Linked DNA regions of Pontimicrobium sp. SW4. The protein of the gene in region 3 interacts with the protein of the main gene of each other region in a pairwise test. Links are inferred from orthologs where the notes say so. Each region holds a gene or a part of one and is shown on either strand. Other genes may lie near its edges.

What was found.
Region 1: the proteins of lpdA (region 3) and odhB interact in binary tests that used the Escherichia coli proteins (3 or more experiments, as listed by UniProt). The link is inferred for Pontimicrobium sp. SW4 from one-to-one orthologs.
Region 2: the proteins of lpdA (region 3) and ABGB03_RS08765 interact in binary tests that used the Escherichia coli proteins (3 or more experiments, as listed by UniProt). The link is inferred for Pontimicrobium sp. SW4 from one-to-one orthologs.

What each region holds. Positions count from the first base shown.
Region 1 is NZ_CP157199.1:2,877,481-2,885,147, reverse strand. What follows is about bases 2,164-5,004. They hold odhB (2-oxoglutarate dehydrogenase complex dihydrolipoyllysine-residue succinyltransferase), read left to right. Parts: upstream 2,164-2,900; coding sequence 2,901-4,109; downstream 4,110-5,004. Other genes in these bases: ABGB03_RS13265 (response regulator transcription factor), read right to left, coding at 4,475-5,004; ABGB03_RS13275 (2-oxoglutarate dehydrogenase E1 component), read left to right, coding at 2,164-2,874. Outside these bases: ABGB03_RS13280 (Rrf2 family transcriptional regulator), read left to right, coding at 1-18; more of ABGB03_RS13275, read left to right, coding at 115-2,163; more of ABGB03_RS13265, read right to left, coding at 5,005-5,098; ABGB03_RS13260 (retropepsin-like aspartic protease), read right to left, coding at 5,128-5,565; ABGB03_RS13255 (TatD family hydrolase), read left to right, coding at 5,647-6,414; ABGB03_RS13250 (asparaginase), read left to right, coding at 6,417-7,442. UniProt on the Escherichia coli protein: E2 component of the 2-oxoglutarate dehydrogenase (OGDH) complex which catalyzes the second step in the conversion of 2-oxoglutarate to succinyl-CoA and CO(2).
Region 2 is NZ_CP157199.1:1,868,190-1,876,072, forward strand. Bases 2,664-5,720 are described here. They hold ABGB03_RS08765 (UvrD-helicase domain-containing protein), read right to left. Parts: upstream 5,331-5,720; coding sequence 2,997-5,330; downstream 2,664-2,996. Other genes in these bases: ABGB03_RS08760 (serine hydrolase), read right to left, coding at 2,664-2,929; ABGB03_RS08770 (DsrE family protein), read left to right, coding at 5,471-5,720. Also shown: ABGB03_RS08745 (hypothetical protein), read left to right, coding at 1-212; ABGB03_RS08750 (L-threonylcarbamoyladenylate synthase), read right to left, coding at 221-841; ABGB03_RS08755 (alpha/beta hydrolase), read left to right, coding at 891-1,760; more of ABGB03_RS08760, read right to left, coding at 1,835-2,663; more of ABGB03_RS08770, read left to right, coding at 5,721-6,013; ABGB03_RS08775 (FMN-binding glutamate synthase family protein), read left to right, coding at 6,020-7,564; ABGB03_RS08780 (hypothetical protein), read left to right, coding at 7,636-7,883. UniProt on the Escherichia coli protein: A helicase with DNA-dependent ATPase activity. Unwinds DNA duplexes with 3'-5' polarity. Translocates on single-stranded DNA with 3'-5' polarity. Initiates unwinding more efficiently from a nicked substrate than double-stranded DNA.
Region 3 is NZ_CP157199.1:1,232,381-1,240,039, reverse strand. The notes cover bases 2,930-5,762. They hold lpdA (dihydrolipoyl dehydrogenase), read right to left. Parts: upstream 5,130-5,762; coding sequence 3,729-5,129; downstream 2,930-3,728. Other genes in these bases: ABGB03_RS05930 (hypothetical protein), read right to left, coding at 5,245-5,762; ABGB03_RS05940 (two-component regulator propeller domain-containing protein), read right to left, coding at 2,930-3,501. Outside these bases: ABGB03_RS05950 (RNA polymerase sigma factor), read right to left, coding at 1-348; ABGB03_RS05945 (hypothetical protein), read left to right, coding at 512-2,227; more of ABGB03_RS05940, read right to left, coding at 2,461-2,929; more of ABGB03_RS05930, read right to left, coding at 5,763-6,984; ABGB03_RS05925 (DUF4249 domain-containing protein), read right to left, coding at 6,992-7,659. UniProt on the Escherichia coli protein: Lipoamide dehydrogenase is a component of the glycine cleavage system as well as of the alpha-ketoacid dehydrogenase complexes.

The DNA.
Region 1 (7,667 bases), 1.6 Mb from region 3 along the record:
GTTTTCTTACCACTATAAAAGATGTGTTTTTAATAGAAAAAAAGACATCACATTTTACTAAAAGTTGTATTTTTGAAAAAATTTTCTTGACGTAAGAAAGTCTTAAAAAAAATAATGGATAAATATTCCTTTTTAAACGCAGCACATACGGCATATTTCGCTGATCTTTACGAACAATATTTAGAAAATCCAGATTCGGTTGAACCAAGTTGGAGAGCTTTTTTTCAAGGCTATGATTTTGGCAGTGAAAATTATGGTTTATATGGTGAAATTGTAGAAGGTGTTTCAGCGCAAATTCCAGAACATGTTCAGAAAGAATTTCAAGTTATAAAACTTATTGAAGGTTATAGAAATAGAGGACATTTATTTACAAAAACAAACCCTGTTCGTGCCAGACGTAAGTATACACCAACTTTAGAGATTGAAAACTTTGGATTATCTCAAAGCGATTTGAATACTGTTTTTAACGCAGGAGATGTTTTAGGTATAGGAGCGCAAACTCTTAGTGAGATAAGAAAGCATCTTGAAGCTATTTATTGTGAAGCCATTGGTGTAGAATATATGTACATACGTCAACCAGAAGAAATTAAATGGATTCAAGATAAGCTTAACAGTAATGATAATCATACAAAATTTTCAATAGACCAAAAAAAGCATATCCTTGAAAAGTTAAATGAAGCAGTGTCTTTTGAAAACTTCTTGCACACAAAATATGTTGGTCAAAAGCGATTTTCACTTGAAGGGGGTGAAACGTTAATACCAGCTCTTGATGCTGTTATTGAAAAAGCTGCTTCTTATGGTGTGAAAGAATTTGTTATGGGAATGGCACATCGTGGTCGACTAAGTACACTCACTAATATATTTGGTAAATCTGCTAAAGATATTTTTAGCGAGTTTGATGGTAAAGACTACGAAGAGAAAGTGTTTGATGGTGATGTGAAATACCATTTGGGATGGACTAGTAAGCGCACAACAGATAATGGTAATAGAATTAACTTAAGCATAGCTCCAAACCCTTCGCATCTTGAAACAGTTGGAGCAGTTGTTGAAGGAATCACAAGAGCAAAACAAGATAAATATTACCCAGACGATTTTAGTAAAGTCTTACCAATTGTAGTACATGGGGATGCTGCTATTGCTGGACAAGGACTTGTTTATGAAGTTGTACAAATGGCAAAACTGGATGGATACAAAACCAACGGAACCATTCATATTGTTGTAAATAACCAAATTGGGTTTACAACCAATTATTTAGATGCTCGTTCGAGTACGTATTGTACAGATGTTGCAAAAGTAACGTTATCACCAGTTTTACACATTAATGCTGATGATGCTGAAGCGGTTGTTCATGCAGTATTATTTGCACTAGATTTTAGAATGACATTTAAGCGTGATGTTTTTATTGATTTGCTAGGTTATAGAAAATATGGGCATAATGAAGGAGATGAACCTAGATTTACTCAACCAAAATTATATAAAGCTATTTCAAAGCATCTAAATCCAAGAGATATTTATGCAACTAAATTAATTGAAGAAGGAATTATTGATAGCAATTATGTAAATAAGCTTGAATCTGATTACAAGGCAATGTTAGAGTCTGAATTAGAAGATTCAAGAAAAGAGAATAAAACAGTCATAACGCCATTTATGCAAGAAGATTGGAAGGATTTTAGAAGAGCCAATGCTTCAGAAATAATGATTCCAATTGATACTACATATCCTAAAAACAAATTAGAAAAGATAGCTGAAGTAATTTCGACTCTTCCAAAGAATAAAAAATTTATTCGAAAAATAGAGCGTCTTATTGAATCTAGAAAAACAATGTTCAATGAAGATAAGTTGGATTGGGCAATGGGTGAGCACTTGGCTTATGGGACACTGTTAGAAGAAGGGTTTGATGTTCGTATTTCTGGTCAAGATGTAGAACGTGGTACATTTTCTCATCGTCATGCAGTTGTTAAAGTTGAAGATAGTGAAGAAGAAATTATTTTACATAATAGTATAAGTGATAACCAAGGAGAATTTCATATTTATAATTCACTTTTATCAGAATATGGTGTTGTAGGTTTTGATTATGGTTATGCTATGGCAAGTCCAAATACGTTAACGATTTGGGAAGCACAATTTGGAGACTTTAGTAATGGTGCACAAATAATGTTGGACCAATACATTTCGGCAGCAGAAGATAAATGGAAGCTTCAAAATGGATTGGTAATGTTATTACCACATGGCTACGAAGGTCAAGGAGCTGAGCATTCTTCAGCACGTATGGAACGCTATTTACAATTATGCTCAAGAGATAATATGTTTGTTGCAGATTGTACAACACCTGCAAATATGTATCATTTGTTAAGACGACAAATGAAAGCAAATTATAGAAAGCCTTTAATTGTTTTTACACCAAAAAGTTTATTACGTCATCCAAAAGTTGTTTCAACAGTTGATGAATTCTCTAACGGTAATTTTCAAATGCTTATTGATGATGTCGAAGCTAATGTTGAACAAATAAAATCTTTGGTATTTGTGACAGGAAAATTTTACTATGATTTATTGGAAGAACAAGAAAGATTAGGAAGGAAAGATGTTGCAATAGTAAGGATAGAGCAATTATTTCCATTACCAATCGAAGATATTCGTTTAGTGATAAACAAATATAAGAATGTAGAAGAAATAGTTTGGGCTCAGGAAGAACCACGAAATATGGGAGCTTACAGCCATATGATGATGCATATTGATGAAGCTAGAACTTGGAGAGCAGCCACAAGAAGACCTTATAGTGCTCCAGCCGCGGGAAGCTCAACAAGGTCAAAAAGGCGACATCAAGAAGTTATAGATTTCGTTTTTGATAAAGCAAAAGATAACCAACGTAGATAACATTATAAAACTAAAATATATATAGAATGATTTTAGAAATGAAAGTTCCGTCACCAGGAGAATCAATCACAGAAGTTGAAATAGCAGAATGGTTGGTAGAAGATGGAGATTATGTAGAAAAAGATCAAGCCATTGCTGAGGTAGATAGTGACAAAGCAACTTTAGAACTGCCTGCAGAAGCAAGCGGAGTAATTACTTTAAAAGCTGAAAGTGGGGATGCTGTTGCAGTTGGACAAGTAGTTTGTTTAATTGACACAAGCGCTACAAAACCAGAAGGAACTGTACCAGTAAAAAAAGTTGAGAAAGTTGAAACTGCCCAATCAACTGTGCAAGCTACTTCTTCAAGCCAAACCTATGCTACAGGAACACCAAGTCCTGCTGCTAATAAAATATTAGCCGAAAAAGGTATAGATGCTTCTCAAGTTAATGGCTCTGGAAGAGATGGACGCATAACAAAAGAGGATGCTATTAAAGCGGTACCTTCAATGGGACAAGCAATTAATGTCGAAGGCAGAGGAAGCTCAAGAAGTAAAATGTCTATGCTTCGTCGTAAAGTAGCAGAAAGATTAGTTGAAGCAAAGAATACTACAGCAATGCTAACGACCTTTAACGAGGTTGATATGTCTCCTATTTTTGCATTACGTAAAGAATATAAAGAAGCTTTCAAAGAAAAGCATGGAGTAGGTCTAGGCTTTATGAGTTTCTTTACATTAGCTGTCGTTAGAGCATTAAAAATGTATCCCGCTGTCAATTCTATGATAGACGGTAAAGAAATGATAAGCTATGATTTTTGCGATATTAGTATTGCAGTATCTGGACCTAAAGGATTAATGGTTCCGGTAATTAGAAATGCCGAAGATTTAACTTTTAGAGGTGTTGAGGCTGAAGTGAAAAGATTAGCCATTAGAGCAAGAGATGGTCAAATAACTGTTGATGAGATGACTGGAGGTACTTTTACTATATCTAATGGAGGTGTTTTTGGAAGTATGTTATCTACGCCAATTATTAATCCACCGCAAAGTGGTATTTTAGGAATGCATAACATTGTTGAACGTCCAGTCGCTATTGATGGTAAAGTTGAAATACGACCAATCATGTTTGTAGCATTGTCTTACGATCATAGAATTATTGATGGAAGAGAATCTGTAGGGTTTTTGGTAGCTGTTAAAGAAGCTTTAGAAAATCCAATCGAATTATTAATGGATAATGATATTAAGAAAGCTTTAGAGATGTAATAAAATATTTGTTAATTTAAAAAGGCGTTTGTTTAACAAACGCCTTTTTTATTCATATTAAACTAACTAACAGATTAATAGAAATTACTACAATTGTTATAGTAACTAATCCAACTAATAAAATTTTACGCCAAAGAGTAGTATAATTTTTATTCATTAATATTTGGGGTTTATTCTTATAAAGAATGAAAGCTTCAGGCAACTAAACCTGAAGCCTTCCATAATTCTCCCTAAGAACTAATTAATAGCTTTGTAAATGTCATAAATAAAAGAATACCAAACAATACGTATAAATACGTATATTTGATTCTTTAAAACCTATTTACAAGAAAATCAAGCAGTTATATGTTTAAAAAAATTAAAATTTACAATAAAAAGTTTTCATTTTCTTTTGCAAACAATAAAAGACTGTTGTGTTTAGGCTCTAAACGAAATTTTTTAATAATATGGCTCTTGTGTTTTTCAACTGTTCTATAGGAGACATTTAAGATAGAAGCTATTTCTTTTGCTGTTTTATTCTGCGTTATTAATTTGAGGATTCTTTTTTCCGAAGGTGTTAAACTATTTATATCTATATTATTTTGTTCAATTGAAAACTGATTTTCAATTTCTTTACTAAAATATGGAGTGCCCTTAACGACTGCCTTTAAACAATTTTCAATTTCAACTAAAGCAAACTCTTTTAATAAGTAACCATAGATATTATACTGTTTTGCTTGTTTATAAAACGCACTACTTTTTTCAAACGTAATTAGCACAATTTTGGTGTCTAATTTACCTTGACATAGTTCGGCTATTTCAATACCAGTTAGATGTGGCATTCTTATATCAAGAATGGCAATATCTGGTTCATGTTTAACAATCAGTTTATAGGCCTCTTTTCCGTCAGTGGCACTATCAATAATATTGTACTTTTTTTCAAACAAAAAATCCTGTAAGCCCTTAAGGACTAATGGGTGGTCATCAGCAATAATTATTGATGGGTTCATAGAAGGATTAAGTAGAGTTGCTATTAATATTAGAGTTTAAGATATAAATATTTCTTATTGTAATCAATTATTGCTTTAGTTTTTTTTAAAATGTCTGCACCAATAATACCATGAACAGGGTTTGAATTGTGGTTAGTTAAAGCGGTATTTACATGAGCTAAATCAAATAGAATGATTGAAGTTTTTTTTGATACCCATTTACCTATCTTAACTGTATTCTTTTTTGAAACTTGTGTGAGCATATCTATTGCTCCTGCGCCAGCAGCTTTTACCTCTGAGTCTTCTACTGTTAACCCAAATGTGTCGGTAAAAGTAAAATCAACACATGAGTTTGATGCTCCTGTATCCAAAATAAACTGTCCTTTTTTGCCATTAATCATAGCTTTTAATTCAAAATGATTAGTTTTTGTAAGGTGTATCTTTATTTTGGTGTAACCTTTTTTTAATAAAAATTGCTGTAAGCTCATAGTTAAATAGTTGGGTCGTGCTTTAGTATATTGCTTTTTTAAGAGCTTTCAAATATAGTAATCAAAGCTTACTTTTGCTAAATGATAATTACCGATACACATACACATTTATATAGTGAGGCTTTTAATGATGATCGTAGAGAAATGATGCAGAGAGCTTTTAGCAATAATATTACACGTTTTTTTATTCCAGCTATAGATTCAACCTATACAAAAGCAATGCTTAAACTCGAGGAGGATTATCCTAATAATGTATTTTTGATGATGGGTTTACATCCTACTTCTGTTAAAGAAAATTACAAGGAGGAACTAGCTCATGTTGAAAAACTATTATCTGAACGAGCTTTTATAGCCATTGGCGAAATAGGTATTGACTTGTATTGGGACAAATCAACATTAAACATACAACAGGAAGCATTTAGGCATCAAATTAAATTATCCAAGAAATATAAATTGCCAATAGTGATTCATTGCAGAGACTCGTTCGATGAGATTTTTGAAATTTTAGAAGAAGAAAAAGGAGACGATTTATTCGGAATTTTTCATTGCTTTACAGGAACATTAGAGCAAGCTCAAAGAGCTATCTCCTATAATATGAAATTAGGAATAGGTGGCGTAGTAACATTTAAAAATGGAAAGATAGACCAATTTTTAAATCAAATAGATTTATACCATATAGTTTTAGAGACAGACTCACCTTATTTGGCTCCAACACCGTACCGTGGAAAACGCAATGAAAGTAGCTACATAATTAATGTGTTAGAAAAATTGTCATATATATATGGTATAACTACAAAAGAAATTGCCGAAATTACCACAGCCAATTCAAGAGACGTTTTTAAAATTTAGAAATGAAAATACCAAACATACTTTTAATATATACAGGAGGAACTATTGGGATGATTAAGGATCCCGAAATAGGAGCGTTACGTTCTTTTGATTTTGATAATTTACTAGATAAAATACCAGAATTAAAACTTTTATCTTGTTCTATTGAGACCATTTCTTTTGGAGAGCCCATAGATTCTTCAAATATGAGTCCAGATTATTGGAATCAAATCGCTGAAATAATTGAACAAAATTATCATTCTTGTGATGGTTTTGTGGTATTGCATGGAAGTGATACTATGAGTTATACTGCTTCCGCATTAAGTTTTATGTTAGAAAACTTAGCAAAACCTGTGATTTTTACAGGATCACAATTACCAATAGGAGATTTACGTACCGATGCTAAAGAAAATTTAATTACATCAATTCAAGTAGCTTCGCTTCAAGAAAAAGAACAGCCTCTTATAAAAGAAGTATGTCTTTATTTTGAATATAAATTATATCGAGGTAACAGAACCACAAAGATTAATGCTGAACATTTTGAAGCCTTTGCTTCTTTAAATTATCCAGATTTAGTAGAATCTGGTGTACACCTTAAAGTAAATAAAGAGTATTTGCTTAAACCAAAAAAAGGCAAGTCATTACGAGTCCACAAAACGCTTAATAATAATACTGCGATTATTAAGTTGTTTCCTGGAATTTCTAAAAATGTGATGCGTTCTATTTTTTCTACTCCAAGCATAGAAGGTGTGATATTAGAAACTTATGGTGCGGGAAACACAACAAATATAGAGTGGTTTATTGATATACTAAAAGAGTATATTGATAAAGGGATACATATAGTTAATGTAACACAGTGCTCAGGAGGTAGTGTAATAATGGGGCAATATGAAACGAGTACACAACTAAAAGATATAGGTGTAATTTCGGGAGGCGATATGACAACTGAAGCTGCGATAACCAAACTCATGTATTTATTAGGTAAGAATTTATCTATAAAAAAATTCAAGAAACTTTTTGAAAGTTCATTACGCGGAGAGATATCTTAAAATTAACAACCAAAATTTTAGCGTTTAAACTTTTTTTTGTTATTTGAGCCGCTGTAACTAAAAAATAAAAGTTATAGAGAGGTGGCCGAGTGGTCGAAGGCGCACGCCTGGAAAGTGTGTATACGTCAAAAGCGTATCGAGGGTTCGAATCCCTTCCTCTCTGCAAAAGAGATAATTGCGATTTCCCTAATAGAAATGACTAATCTCTAAATAAATTTTAATTTT
Region 2 (7,883 bases), 640 kb from region 3 along the record:
GTAATGGCAAATATCCAGAGCCTAGTTTAGATATTATTAGGCAAATAGTTAGCAAACTAGATATAGATATTAATTATTTAGTTTTTGGAGAATCAAAATTCACTGAAAATGTTGTAAACGAGGAGCGTAAGAAGTACTTAACTAGTGATGATAAGTTAAATATTATAATAAATCAAAATGTTGAAATTCTAGATAAACTCAACAATAAATAAGTTTTAAATTAAAGGATATCTAAGCTTCCTTTACCTTCTCTAATTACTTCTGGTTCACCAAATGAAAAATCAATTATTGTAGATGGTTCATTATCTCCATAACCACCATCAATAACCAAATCCACTAGGTTATCCCATTTTTCAAAAATCAATTCAGGATCGGTAGTATACTCCAAAATTTCATCTTCATCATAAATAGATGTAGAAATAATTGGATTACCTAATTGCTTAACAATTTCCAATGCTATGTTATTATTTGGAATTCTAATACCTACCGTTTTCTTCTTTTTAAATGCATTTGGTAAACTTTTTGCTCCAGGTAGTACAAATGTGTAAGGTCCAGGTAGCGCACGCTTTAAGACTTTAAAAGTAGTTGTATCTATTTGCTTTACATAATCACTTAAGTTACTTAAATCATGACACACAAACGAAAAGTTAGCCTTTTCTAATTTAACTCCTTTAATTCTAGCAACACGCTCCAATGCTTTATTGTTAGTAATATCGCAGCCCAAACCATACACGGTATCCGTAGGGTAAATGATTAATCCTCCTTTTTTTAAAACAGCAACCACTTTTGCTATTTCTTTTGGATTAGGATTATCTTCATAAATTTTTACAAAATCTGCCATATTCATTATCTTGCTAAAAGTGTTATACAAATAAACTAATTATTTAAATATGAATACTCCAAAATCTACATTGTTGAGTGTTATTTGCACATTTATACTATTTGCATGCTCATTAAACGATGATAATACTATTCCAAATACCAACACTTTAGATCCTACAAGATACTATCAAGAACTCGATGTCGCTTATGGAAATGATGCCAAACAAACATTTGATATATACTTACCTGCAGATAGAGAGAATAGTACAAAAGTAATGATTCTTGTGCATGGTGGTGGATGGTCTGGTGGTGACAAAAGTGACATGAATTTATTTAAAAATTATGTAAGACAGGAACATCCAAATTTAGCAGTGGTAAATATGAATTATAGGTTAGCAGATGATGACAACAATCCATATCCAATGCAAATAAACGATATAACATCTGTGATTAATCATTTAAAAGAAAACAAAGATAATTATACAATAGATGATGATTTTGGATTTATTGGTGTAAGTGCTGGTGGACATTTATCATTATTATGGAGTTATGCATTTGATACTGATAATGATGTAAAAATGGTTTGTAGCGTTGTTGGCCCAACAAATTTTACAGATCCTGCATATTTAAACAATGCCAATGCAACATTACAAGAATTAATTGATTTATTTGGAATTGATCCAACTACCGAATTTTTAGAAGAAGTAAGTCCGTTGCATCAAGTAACAGCTTCCGCACCTCCAACCATATTATTTTATGGTGGACAAGACCCTCTTGTACCTATTACTCAAGGAACTGCTTTAAGAGATGAGCTAACTACACTTGGCGTAACTCACGAATTTACTTTATATCCAGATGCTGGACATGGTTGGGTTGGCACTGATTTATTAGACACAGTGCTAAAGTTAAAGGCTTTTACGCAAACGCATTTGGAATAAAATAATGCGTTGACTTAAAGGCAAACAAACATAAATAAGTTTAAAAAAACATGTATTTTCTGACTTTGCTTTAATTAGTCTAAATCCATAAACGTTGGCAAAATCACATTATTAATTATAGCAAAAGGTAATTTCTCCTCTTGCGAATTGTATGCTTCTCCATTAAATATTGCAACAATGCTTTCTGATGGAAAAATCATAATATACTGTCCTCCATTTCCTGTAGCAACTATAGAAGTTATAGTTTTTTCGTTTACTCTAAAGGGAATATTCCACCATAAAAACCCATAATCAATGTCAGTGATTTTTGTTTTTGGGGTTGTGGATTCTTCAATCCAACATTCAGAAACTACCTGCTGTTTATTCCATATGCCTTTGTTTAGCATTAGTTGACCTATTTTAGCCATATCTCGTGTGGTCATATACAATCGTTTTCCTGATGGAATAACATTTTTATTGCTTGTATGATCCCAACCAACATTGTCAATACCTAATGAGTTGAATAAATAGTGTTCAGCAAATTTATCGATTGTTATTCCTGATGCTTGAGTAATTATTTCGGCAATTAGTACAGCTCCCATTGAACAATAATTGGAAACCAACCCTGGTTCATTTACCATTGGTAAATCTAATGTATATTGAATCCAATCCTTTTTCCTATAAACTTTATCTTCTTGCCCTTCAGATTTTTGATCCCAATCGTTGCAATCTAGTCCAGATGACATAGTTAAAAGATGTCTAATCGTGATTTTTTCTTTTCTTTTATCCAAGTTTTTGCTAAATATAGGGTTTTTAAGGTATTTTGTAATTGGGTCGTCAACACTGCCTATAAAACCTTTATCTATGGCAATTCCAATTAAAACAGAACGTATACTTTTTGTGGTAGAACGAAGATCGTGCTGTTTATCAACAGCATGTTCATTAAAATATTCCTCAAGAATGATTTGCCCATTTTTTACCACTAAAATACTTTTGAGCTTATGCTTAGCTTCTTTAAGTTGATTGAACAATTGATATATTTTTGTCGAATCAAAGTGTTCTGAACGCAGATTTACTGTTTTCCATCCATCGTTAAGATCCTTAGGCTGAGTATAAGAATAGCTTTGTTGTCCATGACTCACTATTACCATAAAGAATATAAAAACTAAGGATGTAATTGTGATCTTCATTTTTAGTAAGCAATAATGGTATTCAAAGTGTTTTGTTACAAATTCAAAAATAATGGCGATTGCGTTTCTATCCAATAATATCTAATTTAGCAAAGCGAAGTAGTAATTTTTTTATCCCTCCATTTTGGAAGTTTATTTCTGCTTTCATATCCGAACCTACACCTTCTATTTTAAGGACTTCACCTTTTCCAAATCGTAAATGTTTTACTATATTCCCTACTACTAATTTGCTGTCAAACAAATTAGTGTTTTCATTAGAGCTCGTTATTTTTTTAAAGTTCTTAGGTGTATTTATTTTAATCCCCTCAGGTTTTGGTTTTATATTACTTTTTCTTTTAGGCTCATACTTTTTTGGTGGCTTAAACCTAATTTTATTAGGCTCAACATCTCCAAATATATCTGCTGACAACATTGGGTTGATGCGTCGTTCTTCAATAGGAATAATAATATCTAAAAATTCATCTTCAATTTCTTCAATAAATCTACTAGGCTCTGAGTCAATTAATTTTCCCCAACGGTAACGTGACAATGCATAGGTTAAATAGGCTTGTTTTTCGGCTCTAGTTAAAGCCACATAAAACAAACGTCGCTCCTCTTCTAATTCGCTACGTGTATTCATGCTCATAGCACTTGGAAACAAATCTTCCTCTAAACCAACAATAAACACATGATTAAATTCCAATCCCTTTGCCAAATGAATAGTCATTAAAGCTACGTGATTTGGATCTCCTTTGTCACCATCTAAATCTGTTGCTAATGCCACATCTTCCAAAAATTCTGCTAAAGAATCTCCAGCATCAGCTAGCTCCATTTGCCCTTCAACAAAATCTTTGATACCATTTAAAAGCTCTTGTACATTTTCCAATCGCGTAATGCCCTCGGGAGTACCGTCTTTGTTAAATTCTCGTATTAATCCGCTTGTTTTAGTTACGTGTTCAGCTAAATCAAAAGCATTTGCCGTTTGATTCATTACTTGAAAACTTTCAATAAGCGTCACAAAATCTTTTAGTTTATTTTTTGTTCCGCTATTAATACTAATATCTATCGTATCAAGATTCTTTAAAACTTCAAAAATGGTTTTCTTATAATTATTTGCAGCAACAACTAGTCTATCAATAGTAGTTTGCCCAATACCACGTGCTGGGAAATTAATAACACGTTTTAGTGCTTCTTCATCTGCAGGATTTAAAACCAAACGCAAATATGCAGTAACGTCTTTAATTTCTTTACGCTGGTAAAATGATAAGCCTCCATAAATACGATAAGGGATGTCTCGTTTTCGCAAAGCATCTTCAATAGCACGTGATTGTGCATTTGTTCGATAAAGCACTGCAAAATCGTTATTATGCAATTGGTTATTCATTTTTTCTTCCCAAATGGTACTTGCTACATAACGGCCTTCATCTCCATCGGTTAACGAACGATGTACTTTAACTTTATTACCTTCTTCATTAGAAGTCCAAACTACCTTATCTAACTTGGTTTTATTATGTTCAATCACTGAGTTTGCTGCGCCTACAATGTTTTTGGTCGAGCGATAGTTTTGCTCTAGGCGGTAGAGTTTCACATCATCATAATCCTTTTGAAAATTCAAAATATTATTAATATTAGCGCCACGAAACGCATAAATACTTTGGGCGTCATCACCAACCACACATATATTTTGAAAACGATCTGCCAAAGCACGAACTATTAAATATTGCGAGTGGTTTGTATCTTGGTACTCATCGACAAGAATATAACGGAACTTATCTTGATACTGTGCTAAAACATTAGGAAAGCGGGTTAGCAACTCGTTAGTTCTTAGCAACAAATCATCAAAATCCATGGCGCCAGCTTTAAAACAACGGTCAACATATTCTGCATAAATCTCTCCCATTTTTGGACGTCTTGTCGCAGCATCAGCTTCCATGAGCTCTGGGTTTTTAAAATATGCTTTAACCGTTATTAAGCTGTTTTTATAAGAAGATATCCTGCTATAAACCTGCTTGGTTTTATAGATATCTTTCTCTAAGCCCATTTCTTTAATTATTGAGCCCAACAATTTTTGAGAATCTTGTGTATCGTATATAGTGAAATTACTAGGAAACCCTAAATGATGCCCTTCAAAACGTAAAATTTTAGCAAAAACAGAGTGAAACGTTCCCATCCATAGGTTTTTAGCTTCACCATCACCAACTATCTCAGCGATTCTGCCTTTCATTTCTTTAGCTGCCTTATTGGTAAAAGTCAACGCCAAAATATTAAACGCATCAACACCTTGACTCATTAGATAAGCAATCCGGTAAGTAAGTACTCTTGTTTTTCCAGAACCAGCTCCAGCAATCACAATCATAGGACCATCCTTTTGTAAAGTTGGTGCTAATTGCGCTTCATTTAATTGACTTAAATACGTCTCCAAATTTGTTTTTTTTAAAGCGTGAATTTAGCCAATGTTACTTTGATTTCTTAATGATTTTACCAATAATTATAAACAATTACATTTGTGCCAACTAGGTTTCTTAAAAATTTAAATATCTTTAACGCTCTTAACTAATTAATATGAAAAAATTCCTATTTACTCTTTACCTATTTACCTTAACTTGCTTTTCTTTATTATCTCAAAACGAACGTTTAGAAGGAAAAATTATTAAAAATTTTGGTGAGACTTTTACTATAGAAACTCTTGATATTAAGACAGACATTTCTAAAGAGTTTAAAGTGATTTTTGATGTATCTCAATCATCGACAGATAGAAGTATTATAAATAAAAATATTGTTACGGCAGCTCGTTTTTTAAATATGCATGCTAATGAAGGTATGAAAAAAGAACAGCTAAAAGTTGCTATGACAATTCATGGTGGTGCATGGCAAGATGTATTAAATAATAAAGCCTATAAAGAGAAGTATGGCGTTGACAACCCGAATTTGGAATTAATAAATGAGCTTACTAAAGCTGGAGCAGATATTATTATTTGTGGGCAAACTGCTTCTTTTAGAGGCATCACAAAAGATAATGCTAATCCAAATGTAAAGTTTGCTTTATCAGCTATGACGGCCTTAATACAGTATCAAAACAATGGTTATACGTTTATAAAATTTTAAATTATTATGGAGTTTTTGTCGCAAATATCTTGGTGGATGTGGATACTTATACTATTAATATTAGTAGCAATACGCGATATTTTCTTTCAAAAGAAACATACCATTAGTCACAACTACCCTATCATTGGTCATTTACGCTATTTGTTTGAGAAAATCGGCCCTGAAATTCGTCAATATTTTGTAGCAAATAATAGAGAAGAGCTTCCTTTTAATCGTATAGAACGTAGTTGGATTTACGCATCTGCAAAGAAAGAAAATAACTATGAAGGTTTTGGAACCGACCGTGATATTTATGCGCATCAGCATATTTTTATTAATAATGCAATGATGCCTTATAGATTATCTGATAATCACCCAAATTCAATTAATCCAAGTTTTTTGCCTTGTGCAAAAATTATGGGCTATTACAATAAACGTAAAAAACCCTATCGTCCAGCTTCTATAATCAATGTTTCAGCCATGAGTTTTGGTTCGCTTTCTGCAAAAGCTGTAGAATCATTAAATAAAGGTATAAAAATTGCAGGTGCTTATCATAATACTGGAGAAGGAGGTTTATCCCCATATCATAGCAATGGTGGTGATGTAATTTTCCATTTCGGAACTGGTTATTTTGGTGTTCGAGATAGTAATGGTAATTTTTCGATGGAAAAGTTAAAACAATTAGTACATAATAACCCATTTATAAAAGCTATTGAAATAAAACTATCTCAAGGCGCAAAACCAGGAAAAGGTGGTGTGCTTCCTGGAGCAAAAATTACTCAAGAAATTGCCAATATACGTGGTGTTGAAGTTGGTAAAGATGTACTATCCCCTCCAAATCACTCAGCATTTTCTAATGTCAAGGAATTATTAGACTTTGTTGAAGATATAGCTAAAAACACTGGACTTCCAGTTGGTATAAAAGCTGCTATTGGTAAACTTAACGAATGGGAAGAACTTGCCGATATTATGCTAAAAACTGGCAAAGGCCCAGATTTTATCACTGTTGATGGCGGCGAAGGTGGTACTGGTGCTGCGCCTCCAAGTTTTGCAGACCATGTCTCACTTCCTTGGGTATATGGCTTTAGCGATTTGTACAAAGTATTCAAAAAGCGAGAACTCACCGAACGTATTGTATTTATTGGAAGCGGTAAATTAGGTTTTCCTGCAAAAGCCGCCATGGCTTTTGCCATGGGAGTTGACTGTATTAATGTTGCACGTGAAGCTATGATGAGTATTGGCTGTATTCAAGCACAAGTTTGTCATACTAATAAATGTCCAAGTGGTGTTGCTACACAAAATAAATGGTTGCAAAATGGCATTAACATTCCATTAAAGTCCTTACGACTTGCTCAATATTTTAAAACTTTTAGAAAGGAATTGGTAGAAATCACACATGCAGCTGGTTATGAACACCCTTGCCAATTTACAATGAAAGATATTGATGTAAATGTTGACGATCATAATTTATCAGAAGAATTAAACAAAACATATAACTACGAAAAAACATCTGTCCCCTATACAAATATGCAAGAATTAAAAGATTGCATATATTTGGGAGGAAAAAACTAGTATTAAGTACAGTTTACCAAAATTACAATAACTATAAATAAATTAACGCCTCAACAAATAAACAATAACACATGGAAGTTGAAAAAATTTTTGAAGTATTTCTATACGCAGTTCCAGCATTAATAACTGGAATGATTGCCTACTATTTTTTTAAGGAGCACACAAAAAACGAAGATGGTCGCAGACGTTTTTTACTCCATAAAGACATTCAAGTAAACACCTTACCTATTCGACTTCAAGCTTATGAGCGTATGGCACTATTCTTAGAAAGAATAGCACCTGCTAAATTACTAATAAGAGTGAGTCCAACAAGCTCAGA
Region 3 (7,659 bases):
ATATCCAGAATCTTCAATATTTGTAGCATCAACCGATTGTTTTTCAATTTTCTTTGCTGTATTACGATTTACATAATTCACACAATGATTATAAGTAAAAGCGTATAACCACGTTGAAAATTTAGAGTTTCCTTTAAAAGTACTCAGCTTTACAAAAAGCTTCAAAAAGATATCTTGGGTTAAATCTTCAGCTTCATCATCACTTCTTGAAAACCCTCTACACTTGTTATACACCATTTTCGCATAACGATCATATAGAATTTCAAATAATAACGTATCGTTAGAAGACACGATAGTTTTCACTAAATCTTCGTCAGATAATTTATTAAAATCTTGTTCTACTTTCAATGTTATTATTAGGGTATTTGCTATGTTTGGACACAGCAATTAAGTTTCAGTCACCAATTTGTACTACAAATATAGTTGAATCATATCTTTTGAAAAGTGATTATCAACAAATTAAATGACAAATTTGTATCTTTAAGGCTTATGCTAAAAACTAACCTGTTACATGAGAAAAATTATTCCTTTAATAGCACTTTTAGTTATTCTAATTGGCTGCAAAAAAAAACAAGACACCAATTTAGATGCAATAGTTAAAGGACCAACTTCGAAATATAATTGTGTTCCTCCTATTACTGATGCAGATTGGTACAAAATTGACAATAAGGCACCATTGTTAGAAGGACTCGATGCTATAGACTACCCAATAACAACTAAAGATAGTTTAGTACAGCGTTATTTTAACCAAGGAATGACATTGGCTTATGGGTTTAATCATGCTGAAGCTGCTCGTTCTTTTTATTATGCAACTAAACTAGATCCAAGCTGCGCAATGGCCTTTTGGGGTTATGCGTATGTTTTAGGCCCAAATTATAATGCTGGAATGGAAGATGATAATTATGAGCGTGCTTACGATGCTATTCAAACGGCCATAAAACTTTCAAAAAATGCTACGGATAGAGAAAAAGCTATTATAGAGACCATGGCAATTCGTTACGCACAAGAACCACCTGAAGATCGTTACCAACTAGATGTAGATTATTCTTCTGCAATGAAAAAGTTATATGATACTTATCCTGATGACTCAGAAATAAGTACCCTTTATGCAGAATCCATTATGAATTTGCATCCTTGGGATTTATATGACAAAGAGGGAAATGCTAAAGAATGGACTCCAGAAATTACTACATTATTAGAGAAGCTTATAAAACAGTATCCTAAACATCCTGGGGCACATCACTTCTACATTCATGCAACAGAAGCCTCAAGTACTCCAGAAAGGGCAAATATTTCAGCCAAAGTGTTTGATGATGGTTTAGTGTCTGGTTCAGGACATTTATTACACATGCCTTCCCATGTGTATATTAGAACTGGTGAATATCATAAAGGAACACTATCAAATATTGCAGCAGTTGAAGCTGATAGCACTTATGTTACTTTGTGCCATGCACAAGGTGCTTATCCTCTAGGGTATTATCCACATAATTATCATTTTATGGCAGCAACTGCAACTTTAGAGGGTAATAGTCATTGGGCAATGATTGGCGCCAACAAAGTCTCTGAACATGTGCATCCAGAAATCATGAAACAACCAGGTTGGGGTACTTTACAGCATTATTACATCACACCATATAATGTGGCAGTAAAATTTAAAAAATGGGATGATATTTTAGATATGCAATTTGAAACTTACGATTTAAAATATGTGAAAGCTGTAAGGCATTATGCCGAGGGAATGGCGCATTTAGGAAAAGGAGATCAGGAAAGTGCAAAAAAAGAATTAATACAACTAATGGAGTTGGCAAAAGATGAAAGCTTAAAAGAGGTTACCATTTGGGATATTAATTCGGTTTATGATTTAGTACAAATAGCCTCCAAAGTACTAGAAGCTGAATTATGGGCTTCTGATGAAGACTATGCAACTAGTATCATACTTTTAAAAGAAGCTATAGCTATTGAGGATACACTCAACTATAATGAACCACCAGATTGGTTTTTCTCTGTAAGACACCATCTAGGAGCTATACAAAATAAAGCAGGTGAATTTAATGACGCCATTACAACCTATAATGATGATTTAAAAAGATTGCCAAAAAATGGTTGGGCACATCATGGACTAAAATTAGCCTATCAAGGTCTTAATGATTCTGAGAATGTCACTAAAATGGAATCTTTAATTAATGAAAGTTGGATGGATGCTGATTTTGAAATAGGTGATTTTTAAATGGTAAAGCAAAAGCATTAATTTTTGTTACGCTTATCGGTTAGTATATGGCAAGTAGGGCAGTAGAAAGTAATAAACTTTCAGGTTTGCACAGAGCCAAAGCGTTGTATTTTGTTTTTAATTTATTCATTCTTAAAAGCCAAATCAACGATTTGGCGGTATTTGATAATAGCACTAACTTTCGTAAACCACCGAACTCCCTATTTGCTATATACCGTGTTAGCTGTTGCCTTTTATTCATTTTTCAATTGGGTTAGATCAGTCAGTTGCTTTCCTTCATATTTCCATAGGTTTCCTTTTCTTCCACCAAACCATAAATCCCCATTCTTGTCTTCGATAATTGTTCGGATTGCGACTTCGGATAATTCTTGGATTGGTATAAATTTTCCATTTTCAAGATAACACACGCCACTTCTATCACTTCCAAACCACATTACTCCACTTTTAGTTTGGTAAATGACATCTATATTGTTACTACACAAACCATTACTTTCATTAAAGTTCGTGAAGTTCTTTCCATCAAACTTATCCAATCCGCCATTCCTATTACCATTAGTTCCAATCCAAATATTTCCTTCATTGTCTTGAAAGAGATTACGAACCATATTATCGCTTAATCCATCTTCACTTTTTAAATCCTTAAATGTCTCTCCATCAAAACGAGTTATTCCTCCATTGCTCATAGAAGCAAACCAAATATTACCGTTTTTGTCCTCCATGACACTCTGTATAACATTGTGATGAAGACTGTCTTCATATTTTCTGCCTTTATCAGCCAAAATATTCTCAAATGTATTTCCGTCATATTTATAAGCACCACCACCAGAAGTGCTAATCCAAAATATCCCGTCTTTATCTTGGATTATAGAATTTGCTTGGTTTGGGTTGATAGTTGGGTAAATGTCTTTATACCAATCGCTACTGGTGTCAATATATGGAAGCGAAATTTGAGTAAACGTATTGCTATTGTATTTGCACAAACCTTTATTAGTTGCCAACCAAATTATTCCTTTATCATCTTCTATGATGCTCCATATTTGGTTAGTGCATAGTCCATTACTTTCATTAAAGTTTGAAAATTTTTCTCCATCATATTTGTAAAGTCCTTCAGTTGATGTTCCAAACCATAAGTCTCCATTTTTATCTAATAGACTACTAGTAATAATGTCAGCATTAGTATAAACTTTAGATTCTTTTATTTCAACAGGTTTATTTTTCTGTCCGTTGCAAGAAGTAAATAAAAGTGGAAATAGTATTGGAAGAAGAAATTTCATTTTGATGTTCATTTTGGTTGCAGCTAATGGTAAAGATATCGTTCCGTTTCAATGAACTATATCATACGATAAGCGAAGTTATAATTTTAAATATTGAAAGTCAATGCTTTATAAAAAGTATAAAATCAAAGTTATTAACAAGGAAATAAAAAAGCGAACCTATAATAGATTCGCTTTTAAAATATTTTAGTTTTTAATGATGGGATTCCTTTTTTTAAGGGAATTCATTAGATATGCAAAGCTCTATCATCTGTGGCAGCTAAAGCTGCTTCTTTAATAGCCTCAGTAAATGTTGGATGTGCATGAGACATACGTGATACATCTTCTGCAGAAGCTCTATATTCCATAGCAACAACTGCCTCAGCAATCATATCAGCAGCTCTAGCACCAACCATGTGTACGCCTAAAATCTCATCAGTCGTTTTATCTGCAAGGATTTTTACAAATCCGTCTAAATCCATACTTGCTCTACTTCTACCTAAAGCACGCATTGGGAATTGACCAACTTTATAGTTGATTCCAGCATCTTTTAATTCTTCTTCTGTTTTACCAACAGCCGCAACTTCTGGCCATGTGTAAACCACGCCTGGAATTAAATTATAATCGATATGCGGTTTTTGTCCTGCAATAGTTTCAGCAACAAACACACCTTCTTCTTCAGCTTTATGCGCAAGCATTGCGCCTTTAATAACATCTCCAATTGCATAAATGTTTGAAACGCTTGTTTGTAAATGGTCATTCACTTCCACTTGTCCTCTATCATTTAGCTTTACTCCAGCAGCTTCTGCGTTTAAACCATCTGTATAAGGACGACGACCTACTGATACTAAACAATAATCTCCTTTAAACTCTACTTCTTCTCCTTTTTTATTATCAGCTTTTACAATTACTTCATCTCCAACTCTTTCAACAGACTTTACTTTGTGAGACGCATTAATTTTGAATTTCTGTTTTTTAAGCACTTTATTTAACTCTCTTGATAACCCAGAATCCATCGTTGGGATAATACGATCCATATATTCAACTACAGAGACTTCTGCTCCTAAACGCTTATACACTTGACCAAGTTCTAAACCAATAACACCTCCACCAATCACAATCATGTGCTTAGGGATTTCTTTTAGTTTTAAAGCTTCGGTTGAAGTGATAACTCGTTCTTTATCTATTTTTATAAATGGCAAGTTTGATGGTTTACTTCCAGTGGCTATGATGGTGTTTTTAGCCTCAATTTCTGTAGTTTCTTTTCCAGAAATAGTAATATGGGTAGCATCCTTAAAACTTCCTAAGCCTTCGTAAACATCGATTTTGTTTTTCTTCATCAAGAAATCAATGCCACCTGTAGTTTGATCTACAACAGATTGCTTACGTGCAATCATTTTTTCTAAATTCACTTTTATATCGCCTGGAATTTCTATTCCATGTTCCTCAAAATGCTTTACAGCATCTTCATAGTGGTGAGACGAGTCTAAAAGGGCTTTACTTGGTATACAACCAACATTTAAACAAGTACCACCAAGCGTTGAATATTTTTCAATAATTGCAGTTTTCATTCCAAGTTGTGCACAACGAATTGCTGCTACATAACCTCCAGGACCAGAACCAATAATGGCTACATCGTATGAGTTCATAAAATTTGTTTCTTTCTATTAAAAATCGAATACAAAAGTACAAACATATCCATTAATGACAATAAATATTGCTAGCTGATTTTTGTCTTTATATTTAAGAAAATAACAAAGAGAATTATTCTTCTATAACTGTAAAAGTTGAAGATAAAGAAACTGGATCTCCTTGTTCTGTAAACCCTTCTATTCTAATTTCAAATTCACCAGTATTGTCAGACGTAAAAAAGCTTATATCTTTTAAACTATTAGTTAGTTTTATATTGGGGTTCCAGTACAATTGCTTTCTATAGTCTGGGATTCTATTGTTTTCAATAAGTAAACTTCCTTCGTAAGATGTGTTTTTATATTGCTTAATTTTTTCTAAATCATACAATTCAAACTTATTTGCTATTGAATTAACAACCTTTCTATTAAAATCATTATTAATGGTCTGAAAAACGATAACACCATTAAAAATATCTGATCCCAAATAGTACTTACTTCTAATTATTTTTATTGTTTTTATGCTCTTAGCATTATAATAAACCAAAAGATTTGGATCTCTAATAATTATCCCATCTATAACTAGTAAAGGTGGTATGCTTTTATCGAATGATCCTTTTTGGTTTAAAATTGAAAACTGAAAATTGTCGTTTTGTGTTTTATAAATTTGTGCTTGATTAATTATTTCTACAAACACTTCTTTCATATCTGAAAACCTATTATAGTTATCCAAATCATATTCTAAATCGTAGGAATCATAGAATGGCAAATTCGATCCTTGAACTAATATTGAATCTGTTTTAGTAAATAAATAGGCATTATCTATTTGATTAAAAATACTCCTCTCTAAAACCTTTTTAACCTCGCTTTCATATATTACAAACTCTTTAAAGTTTAGTTTTTTATAATCTATTTTAAATAACGGCTCTATTTCTAGCTTGTAATCATCATCATCATTTTCAAATACCTTAGCATATAATTCATTCCTATTGTAGTGCTGATTCACATTCAAACTAAACTTTCCTTTACTGTCTGTTTTTACAATATTTATTAATCCTCCGCTTGGTATAGAAATCGCAATTTTTTTATTGGAAACATCCTGTGTGTCACTTTTAAGGGTTCCTTTAATAATTTCTCCTCTAATCTCTGGAAATTCAATAATCTTTTCCTGATAAATAGTATTGTGGTCAATACTACTTAATTGTTTTTTTCTATAAGTTTGAGCAGATATTAAAGGGGATGCTTCTAATTCGTTTACTTTATAAACAGAAACTGAAATGTTACTAAATATTTTTTTATCGTTAATAATACTAAATAACACTTCATCTCTTACGTTATAAATCTTTTTTTGCAGTTTTAATTCGAGATTTTTTGTTGAATTGGCTATTAATTCATTCTTAAGCTTTGTACTTAAAGAATCATTTTTTATAGTTGTTTCGTTTATTGCTTTATATGGATTTATAATTTTCAAATCGGCTTCAAAAAACTTATTTTCTTGGTTATTACTCATCCATAATGTGTATCCAATTAGTTTGTAATTTCCAGTAGGAACATCGCTTGGCAATAAGAAATCTCCATAACCCTGTCCTCTATTAAGCCTTATTTTATGCTTAAAAACTACTTGCTTATCCTTATCTACTAATTCTATATAACCTACTTTACTAATGTTTGAAAGCTTATTTGAAAAATTGTTTAGACTATAAAACTTATAATATAATGTCTCTCCAGAAAATAATATCGTTGAATTATAGTGTATATAAACACTTTCGGTTGGGAAATCTGTTTTAGATTGCGATAATTCTGTATTAGTTTGTGCTCTTAAATAAATACTAAGAAAGGCAAAACTAGTAACTAATATTATATTTTTAAATCTCATGATGCTATTATTCTATCCAAAAACTTGGGACTTCTGCTGCTCCTTCTCTAGTGCAATCTCCACAATTAGGTTGAGTTATTGTATATGGTCCTTCACCTTCGCCTTGAGGACTATTATTCTCAACATATTTATATTGTGAATTTTCTAAAAAGGGTAATAAACTACATTCACCTTCTTCCGCAATTGGTGGTGCAATTAAAATACATTCTTTTTCTGGTTTTTCTTCATCAGGAAAAATATCTTCAAAATTAAAGAACACTCTATTGGTAACTACCGAAGAAACTTCGAAAAAACCAATTACATTTTCGTTAGAATCAGTCTCTGAAAACATATTCCCTTGAACAAAACCTGTTTGCACTTGAGAAAAAATATTACCTTCTTGTATACTTTTATTTATCTTTTCGTAATAGGCATAAGCATTTCTAGATTGTACATACTGTTTTACCAATATACTATACCTATGCGCAATAATTAAATTGGTTATTGGAATAAATCTAACACTAAAATCCTCGACTCTATCTTCAGATAAGCTAATAGTGTTAGTTTGTATTATAGAATTGGATAAGGTTGTGTTGTAACAAACCTTTTGCTCTGTTTGTTTAGGTATTAGAGTAAAAGGTGCACCACAGCCAAATCCGCTAGGGACTATATCAAAAGGACTCCAGTTTGGTGCAA